Regions from separate parts of the Marinobacter sp. V34 genome, predicted to be linked through region 1. Evidence: predicted binding sites of a transcription regulator. Region 1 holds the regulator's gene; each other region holds the start of a gene.
The links. Region 1 encodes LexA, which represses DNA repair genes until DNA is damaged. Its sites were predicted from a motif close to CTGTNTNNNNANACAG; they were not measured.

Region 1 (9,853 bases):
ATATCGGCGAGATTCGTGCCGCGGCGACTGTAGGCAAAGAAATAGTCGTACTGGTTAACAACCTGGTTGTAGGAACCATTCACCTGAGGCGTCGCTGACGAGCTACGGAACGACAGCTCCTCGCCGCGATAGCGCAGGATGTGGTTCCAGATCACCTCCAGGCCATTCTTTGGAATCGGGAAGGGGCTGGTCATGATGGTGTCACGTACACCGTTACCGTTGGCCAGAAGTTCCGCGCTGTGGGCATTTTCCCGGGACTTTTCGTACACATCCTCCGGGAAGGCCGCGGTTCGGCGAGTCTGGTACACCGGCATCACAAATTCCGGGCCATATTGCTCAAGCATACGGATATGCCCGTCAGTCAGCTTGTCGCGGTACAAATCCACGTTGTCGCCGGTGATAACGAACAGCGGCTCGTCCTCGGGAAACGGGTTGGTTTCCACCTGCCCAGGTTTCCAATCAGCGGGCGGTTTGGTTAGCCCGCCTGTCCACGCCGGAATGCTGCCAGAGACATTGCCCTGGCGCTCAGCGCCAACCGGGGTCAGCTCGTTACCCAACCGCTGAGCTTCGGATTCACTGACCTTTGCCAGCGCAACGCCTGAAAACCCAAACAATGCCACTGTCAAACCTGCGACCCATTGGTTCCGCATTCCCTTCTACCTCCAAGGTAACCGATCAACCCATGTGTCATTCACCGTTTGGCATGCCTACGCCGGAAACAACAACAGGCGATCAAATGTTATTCAATCGGGGCGCCTTTTTGCCAAATTCAAACGACCGTTTCAAGTGAATATTTGTAGTTTCTTGTCAAAACCACCAAACCAACGGGGGGAGGAGAAATTCACAATGGAAAATGTTATAGTTGGCGATTAATTCATCGCACAGCAGTGAAATCACCCTCAGGTACTACCATGGCGTCACAGTGGCACTCATTGGTTTCCCAGAAAATATTCCTGGCTCGCAACCTGTTGGGGCAACTGGAGCACAGCGACAGCGTTCCGGCGAAAGAAGCGCTGTTGCAAGGCACCATTGAGCTGGGACTGAGGGCTCGAAAACTGGCGCTGATGATGATCGCCAGGGTGTATCAGCACAAGCATAGCCAGCCTGATGACCTCGAGGCATTGGGAGAGCTGATCGGAACCCACAGCCCGGAAATGGCCGAACTGAAGCAGCTGGCGAGTGACGGACGAAGTTGGTGGAGTCATCTCGAACAGCTTGAGCGGCATCAGGGCAACCCACCGGTGACCCGAAAAACGGTCAACAATGACAACGTGATTGCCGTTGCAGCTGACACCGGTCCCGAGCGCTCAAAACAGGCCCTGGAAACCACTCTGGGTGCGATGAAACACTTTATCGATATCCTCGAGGATCGGCACAGCGAGTGGTAATAAACCACGTAATTGCCGAAACCAACGGGAATGAACTGAAAGGCTAGCTTAATGTCACCATCGTTTTTCGAGATCGTACAACTGAGCAACGGAGACTATGCGCTTCGCCGCATCGACGACGACAGTGCACCACTGGTGCAGATATCATTTTCGACGGAAGCCAGGGAAATGATGGAAGACCGGGACATGAATGTCGCCAAGGCCATGATTGCAGCCGGTATCGAGGCTGTCGGTAACGTTGCCCATGATATCGACTGGGAAGACGAAGAGCCGGACACCCAGGACATCCGGCCCTCCTACACACTTCACTGACGATCAACGCTGGCGCAGCACCACACCATGACTGTTACCCCGGGCCGAGGCCTGCTCCAGTGACGCGAGCGCTTCGCGCCCGAGTTTACGGGTCCACATAACCACTGCGTGACAAGTGCCTGCGCTCAGCGCTCGCTCGGCAAGCTCCCCGGCTGGGTAGTCAGGGGTGGACCTCAACACCAACAGCTCGCCTGCAACGATGCCACGCATGGTCTGCCACTTACTGACAAGGCTTTGAGGCGGATCAATCCAGGCTAACCAACGCTTTTCCTGGTTCAACTGCGTGAGCATAGGCAGCAATAGCTGGAAGTTTTCAACCTGCCCTTCGGGCAGAATGATCTCGGTGACATTACCTGCCGGTTTGGCTGGGCGACTCCTGACAGTCGGCGCCCTGACGGTATCATGGCTGCTTATACCGGCAACCTCTGAACCGACAAACCTGCCGCCTCCGTGAGCATAAGCCAGATTCTGATTAAAGCTGAGTTGTTCCATGATAAGCCTCACCTGCCGTTAAGCCGCGCCCGTGGTGTTCAACACTCAACGAAACACGGCCGGATATGTCCGGACACCCCGGGGGGGGGGTATCAGTGAAGATCCGAGCGCCGTATGACACCGACGCCTAGCCCCTCAATGAAGAGTTCCTGTTCTGTCAGGTCCACTTCTATGGGTTCAAATTCTTCATTCTCGGCGATCAAATACACTTTTGAGCCTTCCTTACGGAACCGCTTGACCGTAACTTCCTCGCCCACCCTCGCCACAACCACCTGACCGTTGTGAACATCGTGGGTGCGGTGCACCGCAAGCAGATCGCCGTCAAGAATGCCAATATCCTTCATGCTCATGCCGCGTACCCTGAGCAAGTAATCCGCCGAGGGCGAAAAAAATTCAGGCTGCAGGGTGCAATGGTCTTCGATATGCTCCTGGGCCAGTATGGGACTGCCGGCTGCCACCTGACCGATCACCGGCAAACCAAGGTCAGCCTCCACATCGGGAAGACGTATTCCCCGACTGGCTCCCGGCACCATCTCGATCGCTCCTTTTCGGGCCAGCGCACGCAGATGTTCTTCCGCAGCGTTGGCAGAACGGAATCCAAGTTCTGCCGCAATTTCCGCACGGGTCGGCGGATACCCGGTCTCGTCAAGGTAGCGACGAATAATGTCCAGTACCTGTGTCTGCCTTGCTGTCAGCTTCATTTAGGTTGCCCCGGTTAGCCCTGTTTTTATATACAGTTATTTGACTATATACAGTGTTTTATCCAGTGTAAACCCTGTAAATGCAATTTTTCCTTAATCCGGACGCGGTGGCTGCCCACAGCGCCCTGACGTATGACTGTGTTAAGGTAATCTCAACCAAATAGGGAGTCGCCTGAATGAGCAACAGATGTAGATTACCGGACATCCTCAAGACGGATGACGGCAAGGAACGAAGAGTTGGCGTTGAAATTGAACTGTCCGGCCTCGGTTACGAAGATCTTGTCTCACTGTCCGCAAAGTTGCTGGGAGGTACTGGAAGGTCTGTTGCGCGCTATGTGTCCGAGGTTGAAACAGAATTCGGCGACTTTACCATCGAGCTCGATTCAGACCCGATAAAGGACCTTGATCTGGCAGACGAGCGCCTTCCCGAATCTTTCAGGGAACTCGGCGGCCAGGCCATGAGCGTGATCGACGCTGCGGCTGAAAAATTCGTCCCCCTGGAAATAGTCAGCCCTCCGCTGGCTTTCAGTAAGCTTGAGCGCATAGAGACACTTTGCGATGAACTCCGTAAAGCGGGCGCACTGGGCAGTCGGGAGGCGCTCTACTACGCCTTTGGCTTGCAACTGAACCCAGAGCTACCGGATCTCAGAGCGACAACGCTGGTTCGCTACCTGCAGGCCTTCGCTGCGCTCTACGAATGGCTGAAAGCGCGCCACCAGCTTGATCTCAGCCGTAAGCTGACCAGCTATATTGAGCCCTGGAGCAGCACCTACATTGATCTTCTTATTTCCGAGGATTATGCGCCAGACATGGAGCAATTGATGCGGGACTACCTGCATTACAATCCAACCCGGAATAAGGCGCTGGACCTGCTCCCGCTGTTCGCCCACCTGAACAGCAGTCTACTGGCAGAATACGTTGAGGATGCGCGCATCAAAAGCCGGCCAACACTGCACTATCGGCTGCCTGACTGCGACATCGATAATCCTGACTGGCACTTTTCCACGGTGTGGAATGACTGGATTGTACTGGAACAACTGGTGGCCAACGCTGACGACCTGTCGATACTGGTAACGGAGTTTCGCAATAGTCGCAAACTGAGCCTCCATAACCTGACCCACAGCTGGATAGACACGTCTGACCAGTGGCTTCGGTCCGGGAACTATGTCTGAAAGCCCGGTAGAAAAGCCTGAACACCCGGGCCTTACGATTGGCATCAGCGGCCCGGCACGCCGCAGTCTTGCCCACCGGCTGATCACCTTTGCCCTGCGCCTCCATGGCGCGCGCACCCATTTTATCCGCCCGGGGTCAAAGGTCGACGTCTCGCTGCTCGACGGCCTTGTGCTCTCCGGTGGCACCCACGTACATCCTTCACGGTACGGTCAGACTCCCCAGGTAACCGCACGGTATGATCTGCGCCGAGACGAAACTGATGTTCGTCTGCTGTCCCGTGCTGAAGAATTGAATATCCCGGTACTGGGTATCTGCCGTGGCGCCCAGTTCATCAATATTTTCCGCGGTGGGTCCCTGTGCCAGAACGTGACCCCCCTGCGGGTAAACACCCGCCACCGCCCGCTACTTTTACCATTACAGACTGTTCGGGTCGTCAGTGACAGCCGCCTGGGACACGTGATGCGCAGCCCGGTCATTGGCGCGAACCGCATCCACAGCCAGAGCATCAAAAAGCTGGGCACGCACCTACGCGTTGTCGCCGTGGACAACGACTCGTTTGTTCAAGCGATAGAAAATACCCGCGGGCAATGGTTGATGGGCATCCAGTGGCATCCGGAATACCTGCTTTATCACGGCGGCCACCGGCGCATTTTCAGCCATTTCGTACAAGCAGCGGAGAACAGGAAGCTGGTTCGGCTGGATGAACCTGTCGAAGCCGGGGAAGACGATGAAAATGCGGCTCAAAACGGCAGGTAACGCTGCAACACGGCCTTGATTTCACGAATTTCCCGAGCGTCATCGGGCAGAGCCGTCAAATAACGGGCCGCCCACTCTTTTAGTTGCTGGCGAGTGGTCACATAATGGGGGTCGCTCCCGGTCAGCCTGAACAGGATATCGCGCTCCCGGGGCGTCAATCTGACCTGATTCTCGTGCAATAACATGGAGATCCAACTATGTTCCACAACGTCCGTCGATACCTGCTGGCCTCCACGGCCCTGATTCTGTTTCCTTTAGGCGCATCAGCAGCAGAAGTCAGCCTGAGCGGTCAGGCCTCGGTCAAGTATACGCCAGACAGCGCACGGCTGCAGTTTACCGCTCGTGCCGAGCACAAACTTCCCGAGACGGCCACTCAGGAAGTCAACGAGCAGATGGAAAAGTGGCGGGAGAGCATCGAGGATTTCCGCGACCAACTCAAATCCTACAGCGACGCTTCATTGAACCTCTACAGCCGTTCGATTCCATCACCAGAGCGTCACGAGGAACCCCGGCGAGTGGCCGTTGCCTCGCAAACAGTCAGCTTCACCATCGACGACCTCTCGCTGCTCAACCCAATTCTTGCACAGGCGCAATCGCTGGGTATGGACTACAACGTCGGCCCCCATCAGTTTTTTCATTCCGATGAAGTCGGTTTGCGTAAACAAGCGCTGGCAGGCGCCATTGCGGATGCAAAATCACGCTGCGAATTTGTTGCCCGGGAACTGGACAAACAGTGCGGCGAGGTGATGACCATCAACGTCAATGGTGGCCATCAATCCCCGATGCCAATGATGGCGGAAATGCGAGGCACCTCGGACGCTGTCTCCGAAGTCGGTTCCCGTGAACTGGAGGCCCGGGTAAGCGCGACCTTTGAATTAGAGTAAATCATCCGATCAGAAGTCCCGCGTATAAAATATATCCAGGGAGGCTGCCAATCCACTGGCGGCCTCCAGATAGAAGTAGCGGCCGATATCGTAGCGTAGCGCCACAGTGGTGATGGGCTGAAAGATTCCGACACCGTACCGGATGCTGAGTTCATCCGTCAGGTAACCACTGGCAACGACCGCCGATTCATCTCCTGAGCCTTCCGCCTCCAGCGTCAGATTGCGTATCCCGAATTCCTCACCAATGCCCTGGGTAACCTTGTTAGCCTGGGTCAACCCCAGCGATATGGCTGCCCTGCTCATCTGCCCCTCATCACCGCGACTTTGCGGTGCCCGACCCAGAATCACGTACGAAAGCGCGTCGGTCTGGGGCATTTCAGGCTCGGAGAAGACTTCAGTCTGAGGCGAACTGACCGGGCCACTGAGCCGGATGCCTGCCACAACGTTGTCCACGGTCCGCACCGCCTCGATGTCCAGATAAGGTTCTGACAGGGGGCCCACAAACACCAGCCTCGCGCGACGCAGATCGAGTTCCTGCCCATAGGCTTCGTAACGTCCATCAACCAGTTGCAGGGCGCCCCTGGTATCCAGATTGTTGCCAATACGCAGCGTACCCTCAAGGTTGCCTGTCAGGCCAAAGCCGCTAAAACTCACTTCATCTTCACCCACCACCACGGTGACGTCCATATTCAGGGTGCGGAGCCCACCTTCCTGTTCCTCCACGCCGACGACGACCTCATCCTCGGATACGGAAATCGCCTGGGCGGGTAATTCGCGGATTTCGATCGTGCCCCTGGGTACGTTCAGGTTGCCGGAAACCGACAGGTTGCCGCCTTCGTAGGCAATTGTGATATCCGGCACTAATTCCACCTGGGCGTACGGTTCGTAGCTGAAGGGCAACCGGTCACCGGTCAGCCGTACCTCTACCGAAGGCTCTTCCTCCCAGGCCAACGACCCTGCTATGTTGCCGCTTCCACGTTCATTACTGCGCCAGCGACCGGACAAATCCGCGCTATAACCCTGCAACTCCAGGCTAATTACCAGATCTTCAAGCGGAATTGGTAACCGTGGGTCGGCAATGTGACCTCTGGAGAGTGCAAGCTCACCGTTCACCGCTGGTTTCATTAGCGGCCCAGACAGAGTCCCTTCGCCGTTGAGCTCCCCTTCAACAACCTCCAGCCCGGCAAATATACCGGCCATGGCGATATCCAGACCCGCGATGTTGAACTGCCCATCGACTTCACGAGCATCGCTGTTGGGGTCGACCGACATGCCAACAGAGAGATCGCCTATATCAGGCCCCTGTAACTGCAGGTCCAGCTCCGCCACCTCCGGTTTCAAGCTCAGGCGGGTGGTGAAGGTATTATAGCTCAGGCTCTCCCATTCGTCCCTCACCAGCACCTCAAACTCGCCGGAACCGGCGTCAATGGATACTTCGCCGTCCGGCCCGTCTTCCGTCATGACCACCTGCAGGTCGGCGTTCAATATTGCGTCCCAGCGCAGGGCTTCCGGCAACAGCGGGGATAGCGCCGTGGTCGGGAAATTCTCAATGCGGTAGGCGATGTCCTGAGTCGGCAGCAGAGTCTGGTCCTCGGCACAGACGGAGGCCTGTTGCCATTGCCAGCAGTGCCGTCCCAACGTGAGCCTACCGGCTTCGGTATACTCAAGGGCTGCGGACTCTGACAGGGTCCATTGTTGGCTTTGGGCCGGCACACTGATCTGCCCCTGTTCAAGCCCGCCCGTCCAGGCATTCCAGCTTTCCGAAGCATCTCCGGCCAGCAGCAGCGACAGTTCTGCTTCCTCGTGGCGGGCATTGAGCCTGAGCTGGTGATCATCCCGCGTTCCCGTCAGTGCCAGCGACAGTTCTTCCAGTAACTGTTCGCCATAGCGGGCTTCCGTTCCCCTAAGATCCGCCTGGATGTTGAACCCTTCGCGCAGCGTGGCCGTCAGGTCCAGGCTGGCCAGGCTCAACTGGTCCTGCCATGCCAGGTCGGTGCCGTTGAGCGCCACCTTGCCCCGCGGTTGGTCCACGGTGCCGGAAACCGATGCTGTACCGTTGACGGAACCTGCCAGCCCCGGCAGGAAAGTTTCCGGTGCTGGCAGTTTCAGCTCCAGGTTGCCGTCAATCTGTTGTCCCCAACGGCCCTGGCCGGTCACCCGGTTGTCGCCCACCTCAAGCTCCAGGTCAGACAATGTCCAGTTGCCGGCATCACTGTCCAGCGCGCCCCGTACCAGCGCCTCGTTGGCCTGCCAACTTCCGGAAATGTCCCATTGCGCCTGCAGTGTGGGCGCCCCCTGTTCCTGCAAGCGACCGCTGGTATCCACGTCGCCACTGAGGTCCGCCTCAAGCTCGGGGAGCCAAAAGCCAGGGTTAAAGCTATCCAGCGTCAGGCTTGCATCCCAGGACAACTGATCAGCGAACGCCACATCCGCACGACCGCCCAGGAAACCCGCGCCGGTATTGACTCGCAGATTGGTCAGCGTGACGGCCTCCAGGTCACCCTCAAGATCTCCCGCCATATCGGCATCACCCATAGGGCCACTAACATTGGCGTCGATACTCGCCTGATACTCGCCCCCCTGGTAGCGAACATCGCCATTGAACTGGCGCAAAGTGACCGGTGGCCGCTCAAAATCCGGAATCAGGCTGTACCACGGAAAAGCGTCGAGACTTACCTTGGCGTCTACCTGAAGCGCTTGCTCCCAGCTCACGTTGCCGGTAACCATGAGGCGGCCCGTCTCGGCCTCAGTGGTGCCGGGACCGGTCAGCGCGAGCGCCAACCCATCGAGGCCGTCGGTGGTCACCAATCCCTTTAGCGACACGGGGATATCGCCTGTGGATCCGGGCAGAACTGTGCGTGAGTCCGAACGGAACCCCTTTTCAAGGCTGCCCTTCAGAGCAATCACGGTGTCGGTCAACACCAGGGTTTTCGGCAGCCCCTCCGCCGGGACGAACCGGCTGGAACGGACGGTCAGTTCCGCCGGCAGGGTGCTGTCCAGCGGCGCTACCCTGCCGGCCAGTGTGGCATCAAGATAACCGCTGCTCTGTCCCTTAATTCTGAGATCTGCTGCGCTTCCGGTCAGATTGAGTGCCAGTTGCCAATCAGCGCCATAGGGGGGAGGAAGTGTCAGGCCAACGTCCAGATCCAGTGGCCAGTCACCCCGAGTCTGGACCCTGCCGGAGGCATCGATGCTGATATCATCACGAACAAAGGCCAGGTTCTGCAGATGCCAATCCGAACCGGATCCCTGAGCCTTGAACTGGAGCCGGTCCCAGACCTTGGCATCGTTGAGCGTAAAGGGACCAAGATTCACGTCCCGGACCACCAGCCCCAGCGGTAGATCAACACTGGGAAGGCTGATATCACCGCTGTCTTCTTTGGGCTCGCCGGATGGCTGCAGAGTCAGATCAATGCTGTCTGCCAGGAGTCGCTCCAGACAGAGCTGTTTGTTGAACAGGCAGGTGGGCGACCAGTCAACAACTGGCGACTCTACCTTTAGTCCAACACCGTAGCCTTGCCATGTCAGGGAGGCTGCCTGCCACTGCCCCAGCAACGAACCCTGCCCCTGCTCAACCTCGAGGCCGGGAACCTGATCAATCACCCAGGCTGTACCGGTTTCCGAACGCAGCGCCAGCACCAACAACCCAAGCAGTAACAGCGGTAGCAGGACAATAACGGCCAGCGCTATCAACAACCCGTTTCTCAGGCGTTTTGACCGTTTTGGTGTTGGAGTTTTCGCTTCCTCGCTCATAACTCCGGCCCCATGGAAAAGTGAATGCGCCACTCACCGCCAAACTCGGGATCCAGGCCCTTGGCGACGTCCAGGCGCAGCGGCCCGACCGGGCTGATCCAGCGAATGCCCACGCCGGCACCCGTCGCCAGAGGGTCCGACAGGTCATCCATGGCATTGCCTTCATCAACAAACGCCGCTACCCGCCAGTTTTCAGCAAACTGGTACTGATATTCGAGACTTCCCACCATCAGGTAACGGCCACCAATCGCCACATCCTCGCTGTTCCGGGGTGACAGCGTTTCATAGCCATACCCCCGCACCGTCTGGTCGCCACCGGCAAAAAACCGCAATGACGGCGGCACATCCGAGAACCGATTGGTGGCCACGCCACCAAACTGGAACCGGGATAGGA
Region 2 (9,853 bases), on a different contig from region 1:
GAAAATGACGATATGGGGATCTTCGGCAAGGTGATCAAGAATCCGTCCGCCCACGAGTTGCGGGAAGGCGACCGGGTTGAAGTCTACCGGCCGCTGCAAATCGATCCCAAGCAAGCCCGGCTCAACCGGGCAAAGAAGAAGGGATGAATCGGGCTCAGTAGGCGGGTGTTTCTTCCAGCAGTTGGGCTTCGTAATGGGAATACTGGTCGTTGTCATAGTAGACGATGACCCGTTGCTCCTTGATGTCGCCACCGCGGCGCTGGAAGGTATATACATAGTATTCCCGCGAAGGGTCAACGGGGTTGGTCATCAGCGGGGTTCCCAGCAGGGAATGAACCTGGCTGCGGGACATGCCCTCGGCCAGTGATGTCAGCTCTTCGTCGGTCAGTATGTTCCCCTGTTGTACGTTGATCTTGTATACGCCTGGGAAAACACAGCCAGCCATGATGAGAGTTAGAATGAGAGCTGTGAGCTTTTGCATCGCCGGGGGAAATCCTCTATCTTGAAATCGCCTGCCAGGGGCAGGTGTGACACGGTCTGACCGTTAACATGCGGCTTCATCATACCGGAAGCCGTGAGGCACACCAAAGAGTGAATCGTAACATGTCATCCGAAAACACCGAATTACGAAAAGTCGGTCTTAAAGTCACTCTGCCAAGAGTGAAGATCTTCAATATACTGGAGAATTCCGAGGAGCATCACCTCAGCGCCGAGGATGTGTACAAAAAGCTCCTTGAACAGGGTGATGACGTGGGCCTGGCAACCGTCTACCGGGTGCTGACTCAGTTCGAGGCGGCTGGCCTGGTTCTGCGCCACAACTTCGAGGGTGGGCATGCCGTATTTGAAATGGCCGGCGACGATCATCATGATCACATGGTCTGCACTCAGACTGGTGAGGTCATCGAGTTCGTCGATGAGGTTATCGAAGAGCGGCAGCAAAAGATTGCCAAAGAGCGAGGCTATGAGATTGTCGATCACAGCCTGATTCTTTACGTCAAACCCATCAAGTCCTGATCACTCGGGATTGTTCCGGGTAAAAAGAAAAAAAGGGGGCGGGTTTTTAGCCCGCCCCAACAACTCTCAGGATCGAGAGGGGAATACGCTTACCTTTCAAACTGTTCAGTGATGCGTTGCCTGACCCTTGGTGAACATTTCGTGGGCATGGGCAATGGTGTGTTCGGTCATATCCACACCGCCGAGCATTCTTGCCACTTCACTGATCCTGCCATTGTCGTCCAGTGACTCAATCTTCGAGTAAGTGGCGTCTGATTCCGTAAACTTGCTGACGAACAGGTGCTGATGGCACTGGGCCGCTACCTGCGCGAGATGAGTTACACACAGAACCTGTCCATTACTGCCCAGGCTGCGAAGCAGGCGACCAACCACTTCGGCGGTGCCGCCACCAATGCCCACATCCACCTCATCAAAGACCAGTGTTGGTGTGGTGGAGGTTTGCGCTACCACCACCTGAATGGCGAGGCTGATGCGTGAGAGCTCGCCGCCAGACGCTACCTTGGCTAGCGGACGTGCGGGCTGGCCTGGGTTGGCGCTGACCAGGAACTCAATGTCTTCCAAACCATGTGGGGCAGGCTCGTCGCCTTTGTTCCGGCTCAGGTGGGTTACAAATTGAACCGCTGGCATGCTCAGTTGGGCGAGCTCCTCCGCGATGCGCTGATCAAGGTTGGCAGCGGCCTGTTGGCGGGCGTTCGACAGCTCGGTTGCGAGTGTATTGAAGTGGCTTCGTTGTTCTTCCAGCTCCGCTTCCAGTTTCTCAACGCTGCCTTCGCCATCGTCCAGCGACGCCAACTCGGCGCTCAGGCTTTGGTGGAGTTCTGGAAGGGCCTCGGGGGTGATGCGATGCTTGCGGGCCATCTGGTAAATGGCACTCAGGCGCTCTTCCACTTCGGTCAGCCGGGCTGGATCGGCGTCGTAATCTTCCACAAAGTGGCGCAGGTTGTCGCCGGCCTCAGTGATCTGAATCTGGGCCTCATTCAGCATCTGGATGGTTTCCGCCAGTGCCGGTACCTCCACAGGCAACTGTTCCAGTTGCTGTAATGCCTGGCGCACCAGATCGGCTGCGCTATTCTCGTCTTCCGTGCACAGCAGGGTGGCCTGATGGCTGCTGTGCATCACTGTGTCGGCATGGCTGAGCTGTTCCTGCTCTTTCTCCAGTTCTGCCTGTTCGCCGTCTTCCAGGGCAAGGCGGTCCAGTTCTTCCACCTGGTAGCGCAGCAATTGCAGGCGGGCTTCCGCTTCGTCGGCATTCTGTTGACGTTCTGTCAGCCGCTGGCGGGTTTTATGCCAGGCCTTCCAGGCGTTCCTGGTTTGTTCCTCCAACCCTTCTGCTCCCGCAAATTCGTCCAGCAGTTTGCGGTGGGTTTCCTTGCGCAGCAGCGATTGGTGCTGATGCTGGCTGTGGATGTCCATCAGGGCGCTGCCCAAGTCCTTCAGGTGGGCAAGGGGGCAGGGCTGGCCGTTGATGTAGGCGCGGGAGCGGCCGTCCTTGCTAATCACTCGGCGCAGGATGCATTCGTTGTCGTCGTCGAGCTCATGGTTCTCCAGCCATTGCCGGGCTTCGGCAATGCGGGACACGTCAAAGGTGGCGGTGATGTCGGCACGTTTGGCGCCATGGCGTACAGCGCCAGCGTCGGCGCGCCCGCCCATGGCCAGGCCAAGGGCATCCAGAACAATGGATTTGCCGGCACCGGTCTCCCCGGTAAGTGCCGTCATGCCCTTTCCAAACTGAAGTTCGACCCGCTCGGCAATGGCGTAATTGGAAACGGTGAGCTGTGTGAGCATGCAGAGGTCCTCCGCTCGATTCCTGAATACTGTGATTACATACAGTGACTGTGAATATATACAGGGTTTTCTCCGTTTGCAAACATCGGCTGGCGAATTTGTGAATGAATGAGGTGCGCAACGGTTGAAACATCGGATACGGGCCCCATATCCGTTCGCAAACATGTTTTTTTCGGCCTCTGGTGGTCGGAATCCAAACGTTAACCGGCCGGTCGTCTGGCCGCCGACGATCAAGCAGGAGTAGTCATGAGCGCTGACGAGAATCGTAACGAACAGGTGGAAGAAGAGCTAAAAGACGCTGCGGAAGCCGCTCCCGAAGAAGAGACGGCGACCGAAGGCAGTGCTGAAGTCGGCCCGGAAAGTGAAATTGAGGCGCTGAAGGCCCAGGCTCAGGAGTTCCAGGAGCAAATGCTGCGTTCCCAGGCGGAGATGCAGAATGTTCGCCGCCGCGCCGAAATTGATGTGGAAAAAGCCCACAAATTCGCGTTGGAGAAGTTTGTGAAGGAGCTCCTGCCAGTCGCTGATAGCCTGGAGAAGGCGGTTGAAAGCACTGAAGGGCACGAAAATGCCGGCGAGCTGGTAGCCTCCATTCGCGAAGGGGTCGAGATGACTCTGAACCTGTTTATGGGCAGCCTCGGTAAGTTCAATGTGGTGCAGCTTAATCCCGTGGGCGAGCCGTTCGACCCCCAGCAGCATGAAGCAATGTCCATGGTGCCGGCGCCTGATGCCGAGCCCAACAGTGTGGTGGCTGTGGTCCAGAAGGGCTACACCCTGAACGATCGTCTTGTTCGTCCTGCGATGGTGGTGGTCGCCAAGGCTGAAGATGCGCCAAAAATCGACGAGCAGGCTTGAAAAGCAGATTAAAGCGCCAATATAGCCAGTAAACAGGCGGCGCACCGGGACTCCGGGGGCAACTTTCAAGGCAGCCGGAACTGAATTGAACAACCGAATTGGAGTAATTGCATGAGTAAGATCATTGGTATCGACCTGGGAACCACAAACTCCTGTGTAGCCATTATGGATGGCGACAAGGTCAAGGTTATCGAAAATGCCGAGGGTGATCGCACTACCCCGTCCATCGTGGCGTATACCGAAGACGGTGAAACGCTGGTAGGTCAATCTGCCAAGCGCCAGGCGGTCACCAACCCGAACAATACTCTCTACGCCATCAAGCGTCTGATCGGCCGTCGCTTTGAAGACGACGTGGTCCAGAAAGATATCAAAATGGTGCCGTACAAAATTGCCAAGGCAGACAACGGCGATGCCTGGGTCGAAGTTAAGGGCGAGAAGATGGCGCCTCCGCAGGTGTCTGCGGAAATCATCAAGAAGATGAAGAAAACCGCTGAGGATTATCTGGGCGAGAAAGTGACCGAAGCGGTTATCACCGTGCCGGCCTACTTCAACGACAGCCAGCGTCAGGCCACCAAAGACGCCGGCAAGATCGCTGGTCTGGACGTGAAACGGATCATTAACGAGCCGACCGCGGCAGCCCTGGCTTATGGCCTGGACAAGAAGAGCGGCGACCGCACCGTAGCTGTTTATGATCTGGGTGGTGGTACCTTCGATATCTCCATCATCGAGATTGCCGACGTGGACGGCGAACACCAGTTTGAAGTGCTGGCTACCAATGGCGACACCTTCCTGGGCGGTGAAGACTTCGACATGAAGCTGATCGAATACCTTGCCGATCAGTTCAAGAAAGACAGCGGCATCGACCTGCGCGGTGACTCATTGGCAATGCAGCGTCTGAAAGAAGCTGCAGAGAAGGCTAAGATCGAGCTGTCCAGTAGCCAGCAGACGGACGTGAACCTGCCGTATGTGACGGCAGATGCCAGCGGGCCGAAGCACATGAACGTGAAGGTGACCCGCGCGAAACTGGAGTCATTGGTAGAAGATCTGGTTGAGCGTAGTCTGGCGCCTTGTCGCACCGCGCTGGAAGATTCTGGCTGCAAGCTTGACGAAATCGACGAAGTCATTCTGGTAGGCGGTCAGACTCGCATGCCCCAGGTTCAGGAGAAGGTGAAAAACTTCTTCGGTAAAGAGGCGCGCAAAGACGTTAACCCGGATGAAGCTGTAGCCATGGGTGCTGCCATCCAGGCCGCAGTTCTGTCTGGTGATGTGAAAGACGTTCTGCTGCTGGACGTCACACCGCTGACCCTGGGTATCGAAACCATGGGTGGCGTTGCGACGCCGCTGATTGATAAGAACACCACCATCCCGACCAAGAAGTCGCAGACTTTCTCGACAGCGGATGACAACCAATCCGCGGTAACCATTCACGTGGTTCAGGGTGAGCGTAAACAGGCTACGCAGAACAAGTCGCTGGGCCGGTTCGACCTGGCGGACATTCCGCCGGCACCGCGCGGTACCCCGCAGATCGAAGTAACCTTCGACATTGATGCCAACGGTATCCTGAACGTGGCGGCGAAGGATAAGGCGACCGGTAAAGAGCAGTCCATCGTGATCAAAGCGTCTTCAGGTCTGAATGACGACGAAATCGAGAAGATGGTTCAGGACGCAGAAGCCAACGCCGATGAGGACCGCAAGTTCGAAGAGCTGGTCCAGGCCCGCAACCAGGGCGACGCGATGGTTCACACCGTTCGCAAGACGCTGACCGATGCCGGTGACAAGGTGTCCGACAGCGAGAAGGAGTCTATCGAGGCTGCTATCAAGGATCTGGAAGAAGCTCTGGCCGGTTCCGACAAGGACGACATCGAGGCCAAGACCCAGAAGCTGACGGAAGCATCTTCTGAAATGGCCCAGAAGATGTATGCGGATCAGGCAGAGCAGGCGCAGCAGGCCGGGGGCGAAGAAGCAGCTCAGTCCGGTTCCAGCGACGACGCCGTTGATGCTGAGTTTGAAGAAGTCAAAGACGACGACAAGCGATAAAACTTAAGATCATCAGGCAGTTGGAAAACGCGGGAGCTCTCCCGCGTTTTCCTCGTTTTACCAACAGGGTTTTAGAGCATGGCCAAGCGCGACTATTACGAGATTCTCGGGGTGTCCCGGGAAGCGGATGAAAAAGAGATCAAGCGAGCCTACCGCAAGCTTGCGATGAAGTATCACCCTGACCGGAATCCGGATGATGAGGACGCCGATCATAAGTTCAAGGAAGCCAGTGAAGCTTATGAAATACTCTCTGATTCCTCTAAGCGCGCGGCTTATGACCAGTTTGGCCACGCCGGTGTAGATGGCTCGGCCGGTGGCGGATTCGGAGGCGGTGGCGGCGCCAGCTTCTCCGACATCTTTGGCGATGTATTTGGTGATATCTTCGGTGGCGGCGGCCGTGGTCGCAATACGCGCGGGGCTGATCTGCGCTACACGCTGGAGTTGGATCTGGAAGAGGCCGTGAAGGGCAAAACCGTCCAGATCCGCATTCCCGGCCACACCGAGTGCAACACTTGCGACGGTTCCGGTGCTGAGAAAGGGTCCCGTCCGGAAGCCTGTAGCACATGTAACGGCATGGGGCAGGTGCGGATGCAGCAAGGCTTCTTCACTGTGCAGCAGGCATGCCCGACCTGTCGCGGTGAAGGCAAGATTATCAAGAACCCGTGTAAGAGCTGCCATGGCGCAGGGCGGGTTCAGGAAGAAAAAACGCTGTCGGTCAAAGTGCCGCCAGGCGTGGATACTGGCGACAGAATTCGTCTCTCCGGTGAAGGGGAGATGGGAGTTCAGGGTGGTCCGCCGGGCGATCTTTACGTTCAGGTTGCCGTGCGAGAGCACTCCATCTTCACTCGTGATGGCCGTAACCTTTACTGTGAAGTGCCTATCAGCATTGTTGATGCCAGTCTCGGCGGAGAGCTTGAGGTGCCGACGCTCGACGGTCGCGTTAAGCTGAAGATTCCACCGGAAACCCAGACCGGAAAACTGTTCCGTCTGCGTAACAAGGGCGTCAGTCCGGTTCGTGGTGGTCCGTCCGGTGATTTGCTGTGCCGCGTGGTTGTGGAAACTCCGGTTAACCTTACCAAGCGCCAGAAAGAGCTGCTGGATGAGTTCCAGAAGACTCTGGATGGTGGCGACGGCAACCAGCACGGCCCGCGCAAAACCTCCTGGTTTGAAGGCGTGAAAAGCTTCTTCGACGAAATGAAATTCTGAGGGCAGACAAGATGAGGGTAGCAATCATCGGCGCCGCAGGGCGCATGGGCAAGGTACTGATCGAAGCGGTTGATGGCACCGAGGGCCTGGAGCTCGGTGCGGCGGTCGTTGAGCCGGGCAGTAGTCTTGTCGGCGCCGACGCCGGTGAAATGACCAGCATCGGCAAGACTGGCGTCAAAATGGCCGGCAGTCTGGCCGACGTAAAAGACGATTTCGACGTCCTCATCGACTTCACCTTTCCGGATCTGACGCTGGAAAATGCGGAATTCTGTAAAGCGAACGGCAAGATGATCGTCATCGGCACCACTGGTCTGACCGACGCCGAGAAAGAGCAGCTCGCCGTTGCCGCAGAAAAGGCCCCGGTGGTCTTCGCGCCCAATATGAGCGTTGGCGTCAACGTTACCCTCAACCTGCTGCGCACTGCCGCCGCAGCGTTGGGTGATTACTACGATGTGGAGATCATCGAAGCTCATCATCGTCACAAGAAAGACGCGCCTTCTGGCACGGCGTTGCGAATGGGCGAAGTTGTCGCCGACGCCCTCGGCCGCAACCTGAAAGAATGCGCTGTTTATGGTCGTGAAGGCTTCACCGGCGAACGCACCCGCAAGGAAATTGGCTTCGAAACCATCCGGGCTGGCGATGTGGTTGGCGACCATACCGTTCTGTTCGCCACCGAGGGTGAGCGCATCGAGATTACCCACAAAGCGAGCAGTCGGATGACGTTCGCCAAAGGTGCGATGCGTGCGGCATTGTGGCTGGAAGGAAAGCCTGAAGGGCTCTACGACATGCAGGATGTTCTGGGTCTGAAATAGGCTTCAGCCAATCGTCGGTGTAACGACTAACGAGATTTCGCATGGACACAAACTGCCATATTTCGTACAATAAGGCGGTTTAACTGCACCAAGCGTAGCTTTGACAACGCTCAACAGAAAAAGCGGGACGGAGTTCAAAACTCCCTCTCGCTTTTTTGCGACCTGAATTTGCGCTTGCGTTCCTGTTCGTGACGAACCTGTACGCCACTCGATGAGGATACAAGCCTTGAGTACACCTGCCATCCTTGCACTCGCAGACGGAAGCCTGTTCTACGGCACCGCCATTGGCGCTGAAGGGGAAACCAGCGGAGAGGTGGTGTTCAACACCGCCATGACCGGTTATCAGGAAATCCTGACCGATCCGTCCTACTCCCGCCAGATTGTCACCCTCACATACCCCCACATCGGCAGTACCGGTGTGAACGAAGAAGACATCGAATCCGATCGCGTCCAGGCCGCTGGCCTGATTATCCGCGACCTGCCGTTGCTGGTGAGTAACTGGCGCAGTACGGGTTCTCTTCAGGATTACCTGCGCGCCAACAACATCGTCGGCATTGCCGACATCGATACCCGTCGCCTGACCCGAATCCTGCGGGATAAAGGCTCTCAGAATGGCGCCGTGGTTGCTGGCGCGGACGCCACGGCCGAACGTGCCCTGGAACTGGCCAACGCCTTCCCGGGACTCAAAGGCATGGATCTGGCGAAGGAAGTCACCTCGGAGAAAGCCTGGACCTGGAGCCAGAGCGAGTGGGATATCGAAAGTGGCTATGGCGAGCGCACTGAATCAAAGTTCAAGGTCGTCGCCTGGGACTACGGTGTGAAACTCAACATCCTGCGTATGCTGGCCAGTCGCGGCTGTGACATTACCGTGGTGCCGGCCCAGACCCCGGCCTCCGACGTTCTTGCGATGAATCCGGATGGTATTTTCCTGTCCAATGGCCCCGGCGATCCCGAGCCTTGCGACTACGCCATCAGCGCCATCCGAGATGTGCTGGAGACCGACATTCCCGTCTTCGGCATCTGCCTTGGTCACCAGTTGCTGGCTCTGGCCAGCGGTGCCAGATCCATCAAAATGGGGCATGGTCACCATGGCGCCAACCATCCGGTGCAGAACATCGCCGACGGCACCGTGATGATCACCAGCCAGAACCATGGGTTTTCAGTGGACGAAACCAGCCTGCCGGGCAATCTGGAGGTGACCCACAAATCCCTGTTCGACGGTTCTCTGCAGGGAATTCGTCGTACCGACAAGCCAGCCTACAGCTTTCAGGGGCACCCGGAAGCGAGCCCGGGGCCGCATGACGTGGCGCCACTGTTTGATGAATTTATCCGCCTGATGGAGGCACGTTGATGCCAAAGCGTACCGACATTAAAAGCATTCTGATCCTGGGCGCCGGCCCCATCGTGATCGGGCAGGCGTGCGAGTTTGACTACTCCGGAGCCCAGGCCTGTAAAGCCCTGCGAGAAGAGGGGTACCGGGTTATCCTGGTGAACTCCAACCCGGCCACCATCATGACGGACCCGGTGATGGCGGATGCCACCTACATTGAGCCCATCACCTGGAAAACCGTTGCCAAGATCATCGAGAAAGAGCAACCGGACGCCTTGCTGCCCACCATGGGTGGCCAGACAGCCCTGAACTGCGCTCTGGACCTCGAGAAGCACGGCGTTCTGGCAGAGCATGGTGTGGAAATGATCGGCGCCAACGCCGACACCATCGACAAGGCCGAAGACCGTGACCGTTTTGACAAGGCCATGAAAAAGATTGGCCTGGAGTGCCCGCGCGCGACGATTGCCCACTCCATGGCGGAAGCCTGGGAAGTGGCTAACGATATCGGATTTCCCTGCATTATCCGCCCGTCCTTCACCATGGGCGGCTCCGGCGGCGGTATTGCCTACAATCGCGACGAATTCGAGGAAATCTGTACCCGTGGTCTGGACCTGTCGCCGACCAACGAACTGCTGATCGATGAGTCCCTGATCGGCTGGAAAGAGTACGAGATGGAAGTTGTCCGCGACAAAAACGACAACTGCATTATCGTCTGCGCGATCGAGAATTTCGACGCCATGGGCGTGCACACCGGTGATTCCATCACTGTGGCTCCGGCCCAGACTCTCACCGACAAGGAATACCAGATCATGCGGAA
Region 3 (9,853 bases), on a different contig from region 1:
AGCGCCTTCGCCGGATCGTGTTCCTGTTTGTGACGTGGAATTTTTTCAAGTACACCTTCCTGAATACCTGCAGCCTGCTGAAAACCGACGGAAAGTTGTGGAATTTCGGCACATGGATCGGGGGTATTAACTTTCTGTGGGGTAAACCGGGGGTATTGCGCAAATGTATGCCGGATTTCCTGGCTTATTTTCGCAAAGGTTTTCATCCCTGGCAGCAAGATAATCGTGAACTGATCGAGAAAAACCTCAATGAACTTGATCTGAAGCGATCCGCAGGCGAGTGAAGTGCTGAAATGTTGATCGCTTTGTGTAAGACTGAGCGCAGCCAAAAACAATGACAATAAAGGGAAGCAACCAGGCCGGCTGGAATAGCTTCCCATAGCTGGAGGCCCCATGCGCGTTGGTCTTATCGTTGATTCTGCCTGCGATCTTCCCTATGAGTTCAGTCGCAAGCACGACTTGTTCATTTTGCCGGTTACCGCCGTTATCGATGGCCAGACTTACATCGACGAGCACGACCCAGTCAGGACCCAGGAATTCTACCAGAGCGGCCTGTTGCAGAAGGGCCACCACGCCGAAACACACGCCTTCTCCGCCGAACAGATCCACGACTTGTTCATGGAAAAAATTGTCACTGAATTCGACGTCGCCATCTGCGAGACGGTGACCCGTTCCCGAAGCCTGATTTTCCAGAACGCCACGGAAGCCATGAACAGTGTGATGGGGCACTACCATGAAACCCGCCAGGCCGCTGGGCGTGAAGGCAAGTTCTCCATGCGGGTGATCGACAGCAAGCAGATTTTTGCCGGTCAGGGTCTGCTGGCGGCTCACACCCTTCGCCTGATTGAACAGAAGTTGTCGAAAAACGCCTTACGTAATGAAGTCGACACGTTTACCGACAAAATCTATACCTGCGTGATTCCCCGGGATTTACACTATATCCGCGAACGGGCCCGCCGGCGCGGTGACAAGAGCGTTTCTGCCTTGGTGGCGTTTCTCGGTAAGGCTCTGAACATTACTCCGGTGATTTTTGGTCAGGGCGCTGAAGGGCAGCCCGCCGCCAAAACCCGGAGTTTCGACGTGGCGGTGGAAAAAGTGATGAATTACGCCACCGCGAGGGTGGAGGCCGGCTTGTTGACGCCCTATGTCAGCCTTTCCTGCGGCCTGACCTGGACCGAAATCGAGGACCTGCCGGGTTTGAACCGTCTGCGTGACGCCTGTGAGAGTAACGGCGTTGAGTTGTTGCTCTCCCAGATGGGCATTACCAGCAGCATCTACATCGGCCCCGGCAGTCTGTGCCTGGCGCTTGCCGCCGAACCCCACGAATTCATCGATTTTCAGTAGTCGGGAGTATCGGGCGCTTCAGGAAGCGCCTCTTGCTTCTTGGCCCACTCGCACGCCAATGGTTGTATCTTCGGCAAACGCAGCCAGTCGGGCTTCGTGTTAGCCTCTTGTCGTTCCGATTCCAGAAGCTCACTTCCAGACAGCACCGGACCCCGATTATGACCAAAGGTAAAACGGATATCGCCAATGCGTTGTTCGAGCAACACGTAAAACACGAATTGGCCTCCCTGAAAGGAGCCAAGTTACGGCGCTTTCTCGAAACCGAGGTGGATGAACTGTTTGACTACGCCGGGTCCATCACCCTGAACCGGCTGACATCGGCGGAACAGGTAATGGGCGTGATCCAGCGCATTGTAGTCAACATGGAACTGGATGCAGGCATACCCGAACTGGCAGCAGAGATGGCCACGGAGGTGCTGAATGCGCCGGTTCAGAAAACCTCGCGGCTGCGGGATATTATTACGCGGGAGCAGGCCACCGGGTTCCTCGAAGAGGCCCTTGAACTTCGTCAGCAGCGTGAGCGGGTGATCAGCGAGATCATGGCTCACCCGGTCTACCAGGAGTTGGTGTCTAATGTGGTGTATCAGGGCGTTGTGAACTACCTCTACGAGGACAACCTGATAACCAAGAGTGTTCCCGGTGTCGGCTCGATGATGAAGTTTGGCAAGCGCATGGCCAACAGGGCGGTTCCGGGCCTGGACGAGACCTTTGAGCGCCGTTTCAAGACCTGGCTGTCAGACAGCCTGCCAGGGTTGATCAGTCGCAGTGAACAGTTCCTGAACAAGGCGCTGACAGACGAGGAATTGCGCGACAGCGTGATGGCTGTATGGGTGTCCCTGGAAGATCGCACCATCGAGGAACTACACGAGGGGCTGGGTGACATACAGCTCCAGGAATTTGTGGTTTTGGGGTATGAGTTCTGGCTGCAGTTCCGCCAGACGGCCTATTTTGAGGGTTGCGCTAGGGCCGTGGTAGAGCACCTGTTCACCCTGTATGGCGATAAACCGGTGATTGAGCTATTGGGCGCTGTTGGGGTCGATCGCGATGTGGTCATGGTGGAGGTGGATGCCTACGCACTTCCTGTGATAGACGTGCTGCGGGAGGAGGGGTATCTTGAAGCCCTGATCCGTCGTCGTCTTGAGCCGTTCTACAAGTCGGCCGCGGCGAAAAAGATTCTGCAGCAGGAGAGCTGAGCACTCCTGCGTTTGTGTGGGTGTTTGGCAATGCTGGTACCAACTGAACTGTTCTGGGCCTATCTGGTGGCCATCTCGCTACTGACCGTCACGCCCGGGGTGGACACCCTGCTGGTAATGCGGAACGCCGGGCGAGGTGGAGTGGCAAATGGTTTGCAGGATGGCTGTGTGACCAGTGTGGGAATCTGCTGCGGGTTGTTTATCCACGCCACTCTGTCTGCTCTGGGTATTTCTGTGTTGCTAGTGGAGACGGCCTGGGCGTTTACCGCGGTCAAATGGGCAGGTGCCTGCTACCTGATCTGGCTGGGGCTGAGTTCGCTGCGTCAGGCCATGGTTCGGGCGCCCGCAAACGCCGATGGGCAATCCATGTCCAGCGCCGAGACCCCATTGATGAGGCCGATACCAACCACTTGGGGGGCGTTTCGCGAAGGCCTGCTGTCCAACGTGCTGAACCCGAAAACGGCGCTGTTCTATATGGCGTTGCTTCCTCAGTTTATCGATCCCGCGGGCAACGCGTTCCAGCAATCGCTGTTCCTTGCGGCGGTCCATTTTGTGCTGGCGATGACTTGGCAATGTGGACTGGCGCTGGTGGTGGTCAAATCCCGCAGACTCGGCGTGGGGCAGGGCGTAAAACGCATGCTGAACGCCCTGACTGGCGGCTTCTTCGTGGCTATCGGCGCAAAGTTGGCGATGCATTAACATTAGCGGCGGCGCACAAAAAAGGGGAGCCTGGGCTCCCCTTTTTTGATAGCAATGTGCTGAAAGCAGCAGTTACTTTTCGAGGTACTGCAGTTTGTCCGGCTTGCCGTCCCACTCTTCCGCATCTGGCAATGGGTCTTTCTTCTCGGTGATGTTCTGCCATTTGCCAGCGAGGTCGGCGTTGAGCTCCACAAACTGGGCCTGGTCCGCCGGCAACTCGTCTTCCGAGAAAATGGCCTCCGCAGGACATTCCGGCTCACACAGGGCGCAATCGATGCACTCGTCCGGGTCAATTACCAGAAAGTTCGGGCCCTCGTAGAAGCAGTCCACCGGGCATACTTCCACGCAGTCCGTGTATTTGCACTTGATGCAGTTATCGGTAACGACAAACGTCATAGTCAGATTCCTGGTCCAGTAGTCAATCTCATCAGTGTAATAATAATTGCGCGATATTGTATTGAGCGGCCTGCCCTGTCGCAAGCGCTGAGGCGCACTATCGTTATTACACAGATCAATTCTGCCGCTATGTTCCGCTATTTCCCAAGCAGTTCTTTCAATTCGTACAATCGGTTAAGGGCATCCCGTGGGGTCAGTCCGTCCACGTCCAGGTCGGCAAGGCATTCCTCCACTTTGCTCGGCTCCAGACTGGCGAACATGTCGGCCTGCATGACTGGCTCGCTAACGCGGACGGAGCGTTGCTGGTTCTCAGGTTCCGCCAGCGCCACGGCAGTATTATCAGCAGTCGGCCTGGCCGGCGCAGCGCCACCTTCAAGGTGAGACAGCTGCTCCTTGGCGTTGCGGATCACGTCCTGGGGTACGCCGGCCAGCTTCGCGACCTGCAAGCCATAGCTCTGGCTGGCCGGGCCGTCATGAACGTTGTGCAGGAACACGATGGTGTCGTCGTGCTCCGTGGCGGTCAGGTGAACGTTGACGGCGTGCTCAAGGTCGTCGGCCAGTTGCGTGAGCTCGAAATAGTGGGTGGCAAACAACGTGTAGCAGCGAATGTGCTTCGCCAGGTGTTCCGCCGTGGCCCAGGCCAGGGAAAGGCCGTCGAAGGTGCTGGTGCCGCGTCCCACTTCGTCCATCAGCACCAGGCTGTATTCGGTGGCGTTGTGGAGGATGTTGGCGGTCTCAGTCATTTCCACCATGAAGGTTGAGCGGCCACCGGCGATGTCGTCTGACGAACCCATGCGGGTGAAAATACGATCCAAAGGCCCGATGACCACACGGTTGGCGGGCACATAGCTGCCGGTATAGGCCAACAGGGCGATCAGCGCAGCCTGGCGCATATACGTGGACTTACCGCCCATGTTGGGGCCGGTGACCACCAGCATGCGCCGTTGCTGGTCCATCAGCAGATCGTTGGGCACGTACGGGTCGCTCAGTAGCTGTTCCACCACCGGGTGGCGGCCTTCTTCGATATCAAAGCCGGGCGTGTCGCTGAACTCCGGGGCATTGAAACGCAGGTTGGTGGCCCGCTCGGCAAAGTTGCTGAGCACATCCAGTTCCGCCAGGGCCTGGGCAGCGTCCTGTAGGGGCGCCAGTTCGGCGGCGACGGTCTCCAGAACCTCTTCGTAAAGGGCTTTTTCCCGCGCCAGTGAACGACTCTTGGCGCTCAGGGCCCTGTCTTCGAATTCTTTCAGTTCCGGGGTGATAAAGCGCTCGGCGTTTTTCAGGGTCTGGCGGCGGATGTAATCCACCGGCGCCTGCCCGGACTGCGCGCGTGTGATTTCAATGTAGTAGCCGTGTACCCGGTTATAGCCGACTTTCAGCGTACTGATCCCGGTACGCTCGCGCTCACGGGTCTCAACGTCCAGCAGGAATTGACCGGCGTTCTCGCTGATGTTGCGCAACTCGTCCAGCTCGTCATCAAAACCTTCACGGATAACGCCCCCATCCCGGATGACCACCGGTGGGTTGTCGATGATGGCCCGTTCCAGCAAGTCCGACAATTCGGGGTACTCGCTGATGATCGTGGCGAGTTTGACGACATGGTGTGAACTGACCGGTGTCAGCGCCTTCTGTAAATCCGGCAGGGTTAGAAAGGCATCCCGCAGTCGCGCCAGATCCCTTGGGCGCGCAGAACGCAGCGCCACACGGGCCAGAATCCGCTCGATATCACCGATGCTTTTCAGCAGGTCGTGAGCCGGTTCGTAATGGAAGCCGTCCAGAAGCGCTGACACCGCCTGCTGGCGTTGTTCCACCACGATAATGTCCCGTAAGGGTCGGTTCAGCCAACGTCGTAATTGACGTCCCCCCATGGCGGTCGCTGTCCGGTCCATCACCCAGGCCAGGGTGTGCTGGCTGCCGCCCATCAGGTTGGTGTCGATTTCCAGGTTGCGGCGGCTGGTGGCGTCCAGGATCACCGCTTCCTCGCGTCGTTCGCGGCTCAGTTTGCGAATGTGAGGCAGGGCGGTGCGCTGGGTTTCTTTGGCGTACTGCAGTAGGCACCCGGCGGCGCAGATGGCGAGCGTGAGATCTTCGCAGCCAAAGCCGGTCAGGTCGCGGACCTGCAGTTGCTGGGTAATCACGCGGCGTGCGGTATCGGATTCGAACAGCCACGGGCCTTGGCGGCGGATGCCGGTGTAGCCGTCCAGTATGTCCTGGTAGGGAAAGTCCTCGCTGATGAGTATTTCCGCTGGCTGCAGGCGCTGGAGTTCTCCTTGCAGGCCCTCCAGGTCGTCCAGTTCAGATACGGTAAACCGTCCGCTGGAGATGTCCAGAGAGGCAAAACCAAACTGCTCCCGGTGACTGTAGATGGCAACCAGAAGGTTATCCCGGCGGTCTTCCAGGAAAGCGTCGTCGCTCAGCGTGCCTGGTGTCACAATGCGCACCACCTTGCGCTCCACGGGCCCTTTGCTGGTCGCCGGATCGCCAATCTGTTCGCAAATGGCGATGGATTGACCAGCACGAACCAGACGTGCAATGTAACCCTCAGCGGAATGGTACGGAATGCCCGCCATGGGAATTGGATTACCCCCGGACTGCCCCCGGGCCGTCAGGGTGATATCCATCAGCTCGGCGGCTTTCTTGGCATCCTCGTAGAACAGCTCGTAAAAGTCCCCCATGCGGTAGAACACCAGCTCATTGGGGTGTTCGCCCTTGATTTTGAGGTATTGCCTCATCATTGGGGTGTGGTGGGACAGATCGGTCTGGGCTGCTGACATGAACGGTTCCGGATCCATTGGCTTTATGTGAAGGCAGGGATTGTAAGAAAATAACCGCCATGATGAAACGAAGGAGATCATTATGCCACTGACCGACGAGGCATTGGCGGACGCAGGCTCGCAATTGGCCGAGGTATTGAAGCAACGCGGGCTCACAATTGCCACCGCCGAAAGCTGCACCGGTGGCTGGGTTGCCAAGGTACTGACTGACCTTGCAGGCTCTTCATCCTACGTTCTGGCGGGGCTTGTGACCTACAGCAACGATGCGAAAAGGGGCTTGCTGGGGGTAACTGAGCCGTCTCTGGGCGAGCACGGTGCAGTCAGCGAACCAGTCGTGCGGGAAATGGTTGCCGGTGCCCTGGCGGCCACTGGTGCGGATGTGGCGGTAGCAATCAGTGGTGTAGTAGGCCCCGGTGGTGGCAGTGACGATAAACCGGTGGGCACGGTCTGGTTTGCCTGGGGCCGTTCTCCGGCTGACACCGAAGCGGTGGTTGAACGGTTCCAGGGCGACCGTGATCAGGTTCGGCGTCAGGCGGTTCTTTATGTGTTACAGGGAGTTAGGGGCTTTCTGGAAAACGCCTGAAACGGAGGGGTTGGTCTTATCTCCGTGTTGTGTTTTAATACTGTTCAAATATACAGGAGTCCGGTTTTTCCGGGTTTCTCAGTCCATGATTTTGGCCGCCGGGCTCCCGTCCCGATAACGGCATTGGCGACAGAGGGTTTGCAACGATGGAAGACAACCGCAAGAAAGCACTGGGTGCAGCACTGAGCCAGATCGAACGCCAGTTCGGCAAGGGTGCCGTCATGAAGATGGGCGATCAGCCCAGAGAAGCGATCCCTGCGGTATCCACCGGTTCCCTGGGCCTGGATGTGGCGCTGGGAATAGGCGGTCTGCCTTATGGTCGTATCTGTGAGATCTACGGCCCCGAAAGCTCCGGTAAAACCACGCTGACCCTGCAGGTGATTGCGGAAGCCCAGAAAGCGGGCAAAACCTGTGCGTTCGTGGATGCGGAGCACGCCCTTGACCCGGTCTATGCCGAAAAGCTGGGTGTGAACGTGGACGAACTCCTGGTATCCCAGCCGGACACCGGTGAACAGGCGCTGGAAATTTCTGACATGCTGGTGCGCTCCAACGCCGTTGACGTCATCATCGTGGACTCCGTGGCAGCGCTGACGCCCAAGGCCGAGATTGAAGGCGAGATGGGCGACAGCCACGTTGGCCTGCAGGCTCGCCTGATGTCCCAGGCGCTGCGTAAGCTGACTGGTAACGTCAAGCACGCCAACTGCCTGTTGATCTTCATCAACCAGATCCGGATGAAAATCGGTGTGATGTTCGGCTCCCCCGAAACCACGACTGGCGGTAACGCTCTGAAATTCTATTCCTCTGTTCGCCTCGACATCCGCCGTATTGGCGCGGTGAAGGATGGCGACGAAGTCGTGGGCAACGAAACCCGCGTGAAAGTGGTCAAGAACAAGGTTTCTCCGCCATTCAAGCAGGCAGAGTTCCAGATCATGTACGGCAAAGGCATTTACCACATGGCCGAAGTGCTCGATATGGGCGTGAAGGAAGGCTTCGTGGACAAATCCGGCGCCTGGTACGCTTACAAGGGTGACAAGATCGGCCAGGGCAAGGCCAATGCCTGCAAGTTCCTGGAAGAGAACCTGGAAATTGCCAATGAGGTTGAAGCAGCAGTGCGTGACAAACTGATGCCAAAGCCGGCCAAGAAAGACGCGGCCGAAGCCGAAGAGGCGACTGCAGACGCGAATGGTGAGCTTATTTAAGCTTTGTGGTTAGGTCCCGCACTACCGGGGAGGTGATATGGATGCGAAGAAGAAACTGCTGGTTGTCGCCCATGCCCCCTCCCCGAATACCCTCAAGCTGCGGGAAGCCGTAGAGCAGGGCGCGAGGCACGAAGACATTGAAAACGTGGAAGTGACCGTGCTTCCACCCCTGGAAGCCGGCCCGGAAGACGTTCTGGCCTGTGACGCCATCATTCTGGGCACCACCGAAAACCTAGGTTACATGAGTGGTGCTTTGAAGGATTTCTTTGACCGCAGTTACTACCCCTGTATAGAGAAAACCCAGGGCCTGCCCTTCACCTTCTACATCCGCGCCGGCCTCGATGGCACCGGCACCCATCGCGCAATCGATTCCATCACCACGGGCTTACGCTGGCGGCTGGTGCAGGAACCGTTGCTCTGTCATGGCGAGTATAGGGACGAATTCGAGGACCAGTGCCGGGAGTTGGGGCTCTACATGGCCGCCAGTCTGGATGCAGGTTTGTTCTAGAAAGGTTTAGCTGGCGTAGCGGCTATACAGGCCTTCAATGCGGGAGAGGGCGTTATCCACGGCCCTTGAGTAGCCTTTTTTGTCGAAACAGTAGCTGAACTGGATGCTTATCCGGTAACCGGTCTGATAGGGCTGGCAATTGATCACTCGGGCAGCGACACGGGACTCACGGATGTACTTGCCATCAAAGTCCATATAAAGGCGTGCGCCAGACTCCACTGGCCTCGGGCAAAGCACTGCCATGCCGTAGCGATTCAGGTCCAGGCAGGTGACAGTGGTTGAATTCTTCCCCCGCCCAAAGAAGCCGCGCTCCTGCAGCTGTACCTTCAGGCACATGGCAGGGTAGCGGTCCTTGATTCTGCGGTCTGCGGAACCACTCATCATACGTTGGCATCCGTTGCGTATCTTGTGATTGTTATTGGCCCGTTCTTCCACCGGGACGTTGAAGTCTAGTGCCCTCGATGGTGGCTGAAAAATGACCAAGCCAAGAACTGTGATCGGGTTATCAAAATGAAGCCGCGCTACCTCGGCTGCAGAACCGTGCCCGTTATGACATGGCAATCAGGCCCGGGTGCTGACCAGTCGTCCCCTGCGGTCTTCAGTGGGCGCGGCCTGGCCGGTTTTTGGGTTCAGTAATCGTGGGCTGCGCCTGGACCGCTTCTTGCGTCGGTCTGGCCCTTCAAACGCTATCTGTGCCCGGCGCCGGTCTGGTTGTACGCGTCGGTCGCCCTGCGGTTTTTCCGGTGACGGTGACGCCTGTTGCGGTTGCGGTGCGGTAAAGGGTTTGCGTTTCCGCAGTGACTCCAGCACCGTCAACGGTTGCGACTGATTCCGATAGATATCCATTGAGTGAGTGTCCTGCCCTGAGGTTGAGGCCTCTGTAATTATGCCCGATTGATCAATTTATCGACAAGTTGGGCTAAATCTTTAGCGAGAGCGCGACAGGGCCGGCCCCAGATTCTACAATGAGCGGCCAACACCAAAATGCTTTCATACCGTTACAGGACCGAACCTTGAAGTCACTGTCCCTGAACCAGCTCTACAAAGCCTGTGTTTTAAAAGATCTACCGTTCAAGACCACGCGACAGCTTGAGCCTCTGGCGGAAATCGTTGGCCAGAATCGGGCGCAGGCAGCGGTCCGATTTGCCCTGGCCATGCCC

Region 2: a site for LexA is predicted at 2,848-2,863, ahead of recN (DNA repair protein RecN). Genes of this name have one in related genera too.
Region 3: a site for LexA is predicted at 7,027-7,042, ahead of recA (recombinase RecA). Genes of this name have one in related genera too.

The regions. Positions count from the first base shown of each region.
Region 1 is NZ_JBUPZY010000003.1:240,625-250,477, forward strand. Features, by position in the region: gene AC0B60_RS06600 (DUF1329 domain-containing protein) at 1-650, opposite strand, end outside; gene AC0B60_RS06605 (DUF6586 family protein) at 912-1,388, shown strand; gene AC0B60_RS06610 (hypothetical protein) at 1,440-1,700, shown strand; gene AC0B60_RS06615 (cell division inhibitor SulA) at 1,704-2,192, opposite strand; gene lexA (transcriptional repressor LexA) at 2,285-2,893, opposite strand; gene AC0B60_RS06625 (amidoligase family protein) at 3,070-4,065, shown strand; gene AC0B60_RS06630 (gamma-glutamyl-gamma-aminobutyrate hydrolase family protein) at 4,058-4,822, shown strand; gene AC0B60_RS06635 (hypothetical protein) at 4,807-5,007, opposite strand; gene AC0B60_RS06640 (SIMPL domain-containing protein) at 5,020-5,706, shown strand; gene AC0B60_RS06645 (translocation/assembly module TamB domain-containing protein) at 5,716-9,459, opposite strand; gene AC0B60_RS06650 (autotransporter assembly complex protein TamA) at 9,456-9,853, opposite strand, start outside.
Region 2 is NZ_JBUPZY010000009.1:199,947-209,799, reverse strand. Features, by position in the region: gene AC0B60_RS15745 (RnfH family protein) at 1-147, shown strand, start outside; gene AC0B60_RS15740 (outer membrane protein assembly factor BamE) at 155-481, opposite strand; gene fur (ferric iron uptake transcriptional regulator) at 604-1,014, shown strand; gene recN (DNA repair protein RecN) at 1,120-2,799, opposite strand; gene grpE (nucleotide exchange factor GrpE) at 3,046-3,651, shown strand; gene dnaK (molecular chaperone DnaK) at 3,763-5,688, shown strand; gene dnaJ (molecular chaperone DnaJ) at 5,767-6,894, shown strand; gene dapB (4-hydroxy-tetrahydrodipicolinate reductase) at 6,906-7,706, shown strand; gene carA (glutamine-hydrolyzing carbamoyl-phosphate synthase small subunit) at 7,933-9,057, shown strand; gene carB (carbamoyl-phosphate synthase large subunit) at 9,057-9,853, shown strand, end outside.
Region 3 is NZ_JBUPZY010000001.1:387,694-397,546, forward strand. Features, by position in the region: gene AC0B60_RS01910 (metal-dependent hydrolase) at 1-284, shown strand, start outside; gene AC0B60_RS01915 (DegV family protein) at 394-1,344, shown strand; gene AC0B60_RS01920 (hypothetical protein) at 1,503-2,537, shown strand; gene AC0B60_RS01925 (LysE family translocator) at 2,568-3,236, shown strand; gene fdxA (ferredoxin FdxA) at 3,309-3,632, opposite strand; gene mutS (DNA mismatch repair protein MutS) at 3,770-6,403, opposite strand; gene AC0B60_RS01940 (nicotinamide-nucleotide amidohydrolase family protein) at 6,486-6,986, shown strand; gene recA (recombinase RecA) at 7,133-8,185, shown strand; gene AC0B60_RS01950 (flavodoxin family protein) at 8,223-8,693, shown strand; gene AC0B60_RS01955 (PilZ domain-containing protein) at 8,700-9,077, opposite strand; gene AC0B60_RS01960 (hypothetical protein) at 9,255-9,539, opposite strand; gene AC0B60_RS01965 (Lon protease family protein) at 9,707-9,853, shown strand, end outside.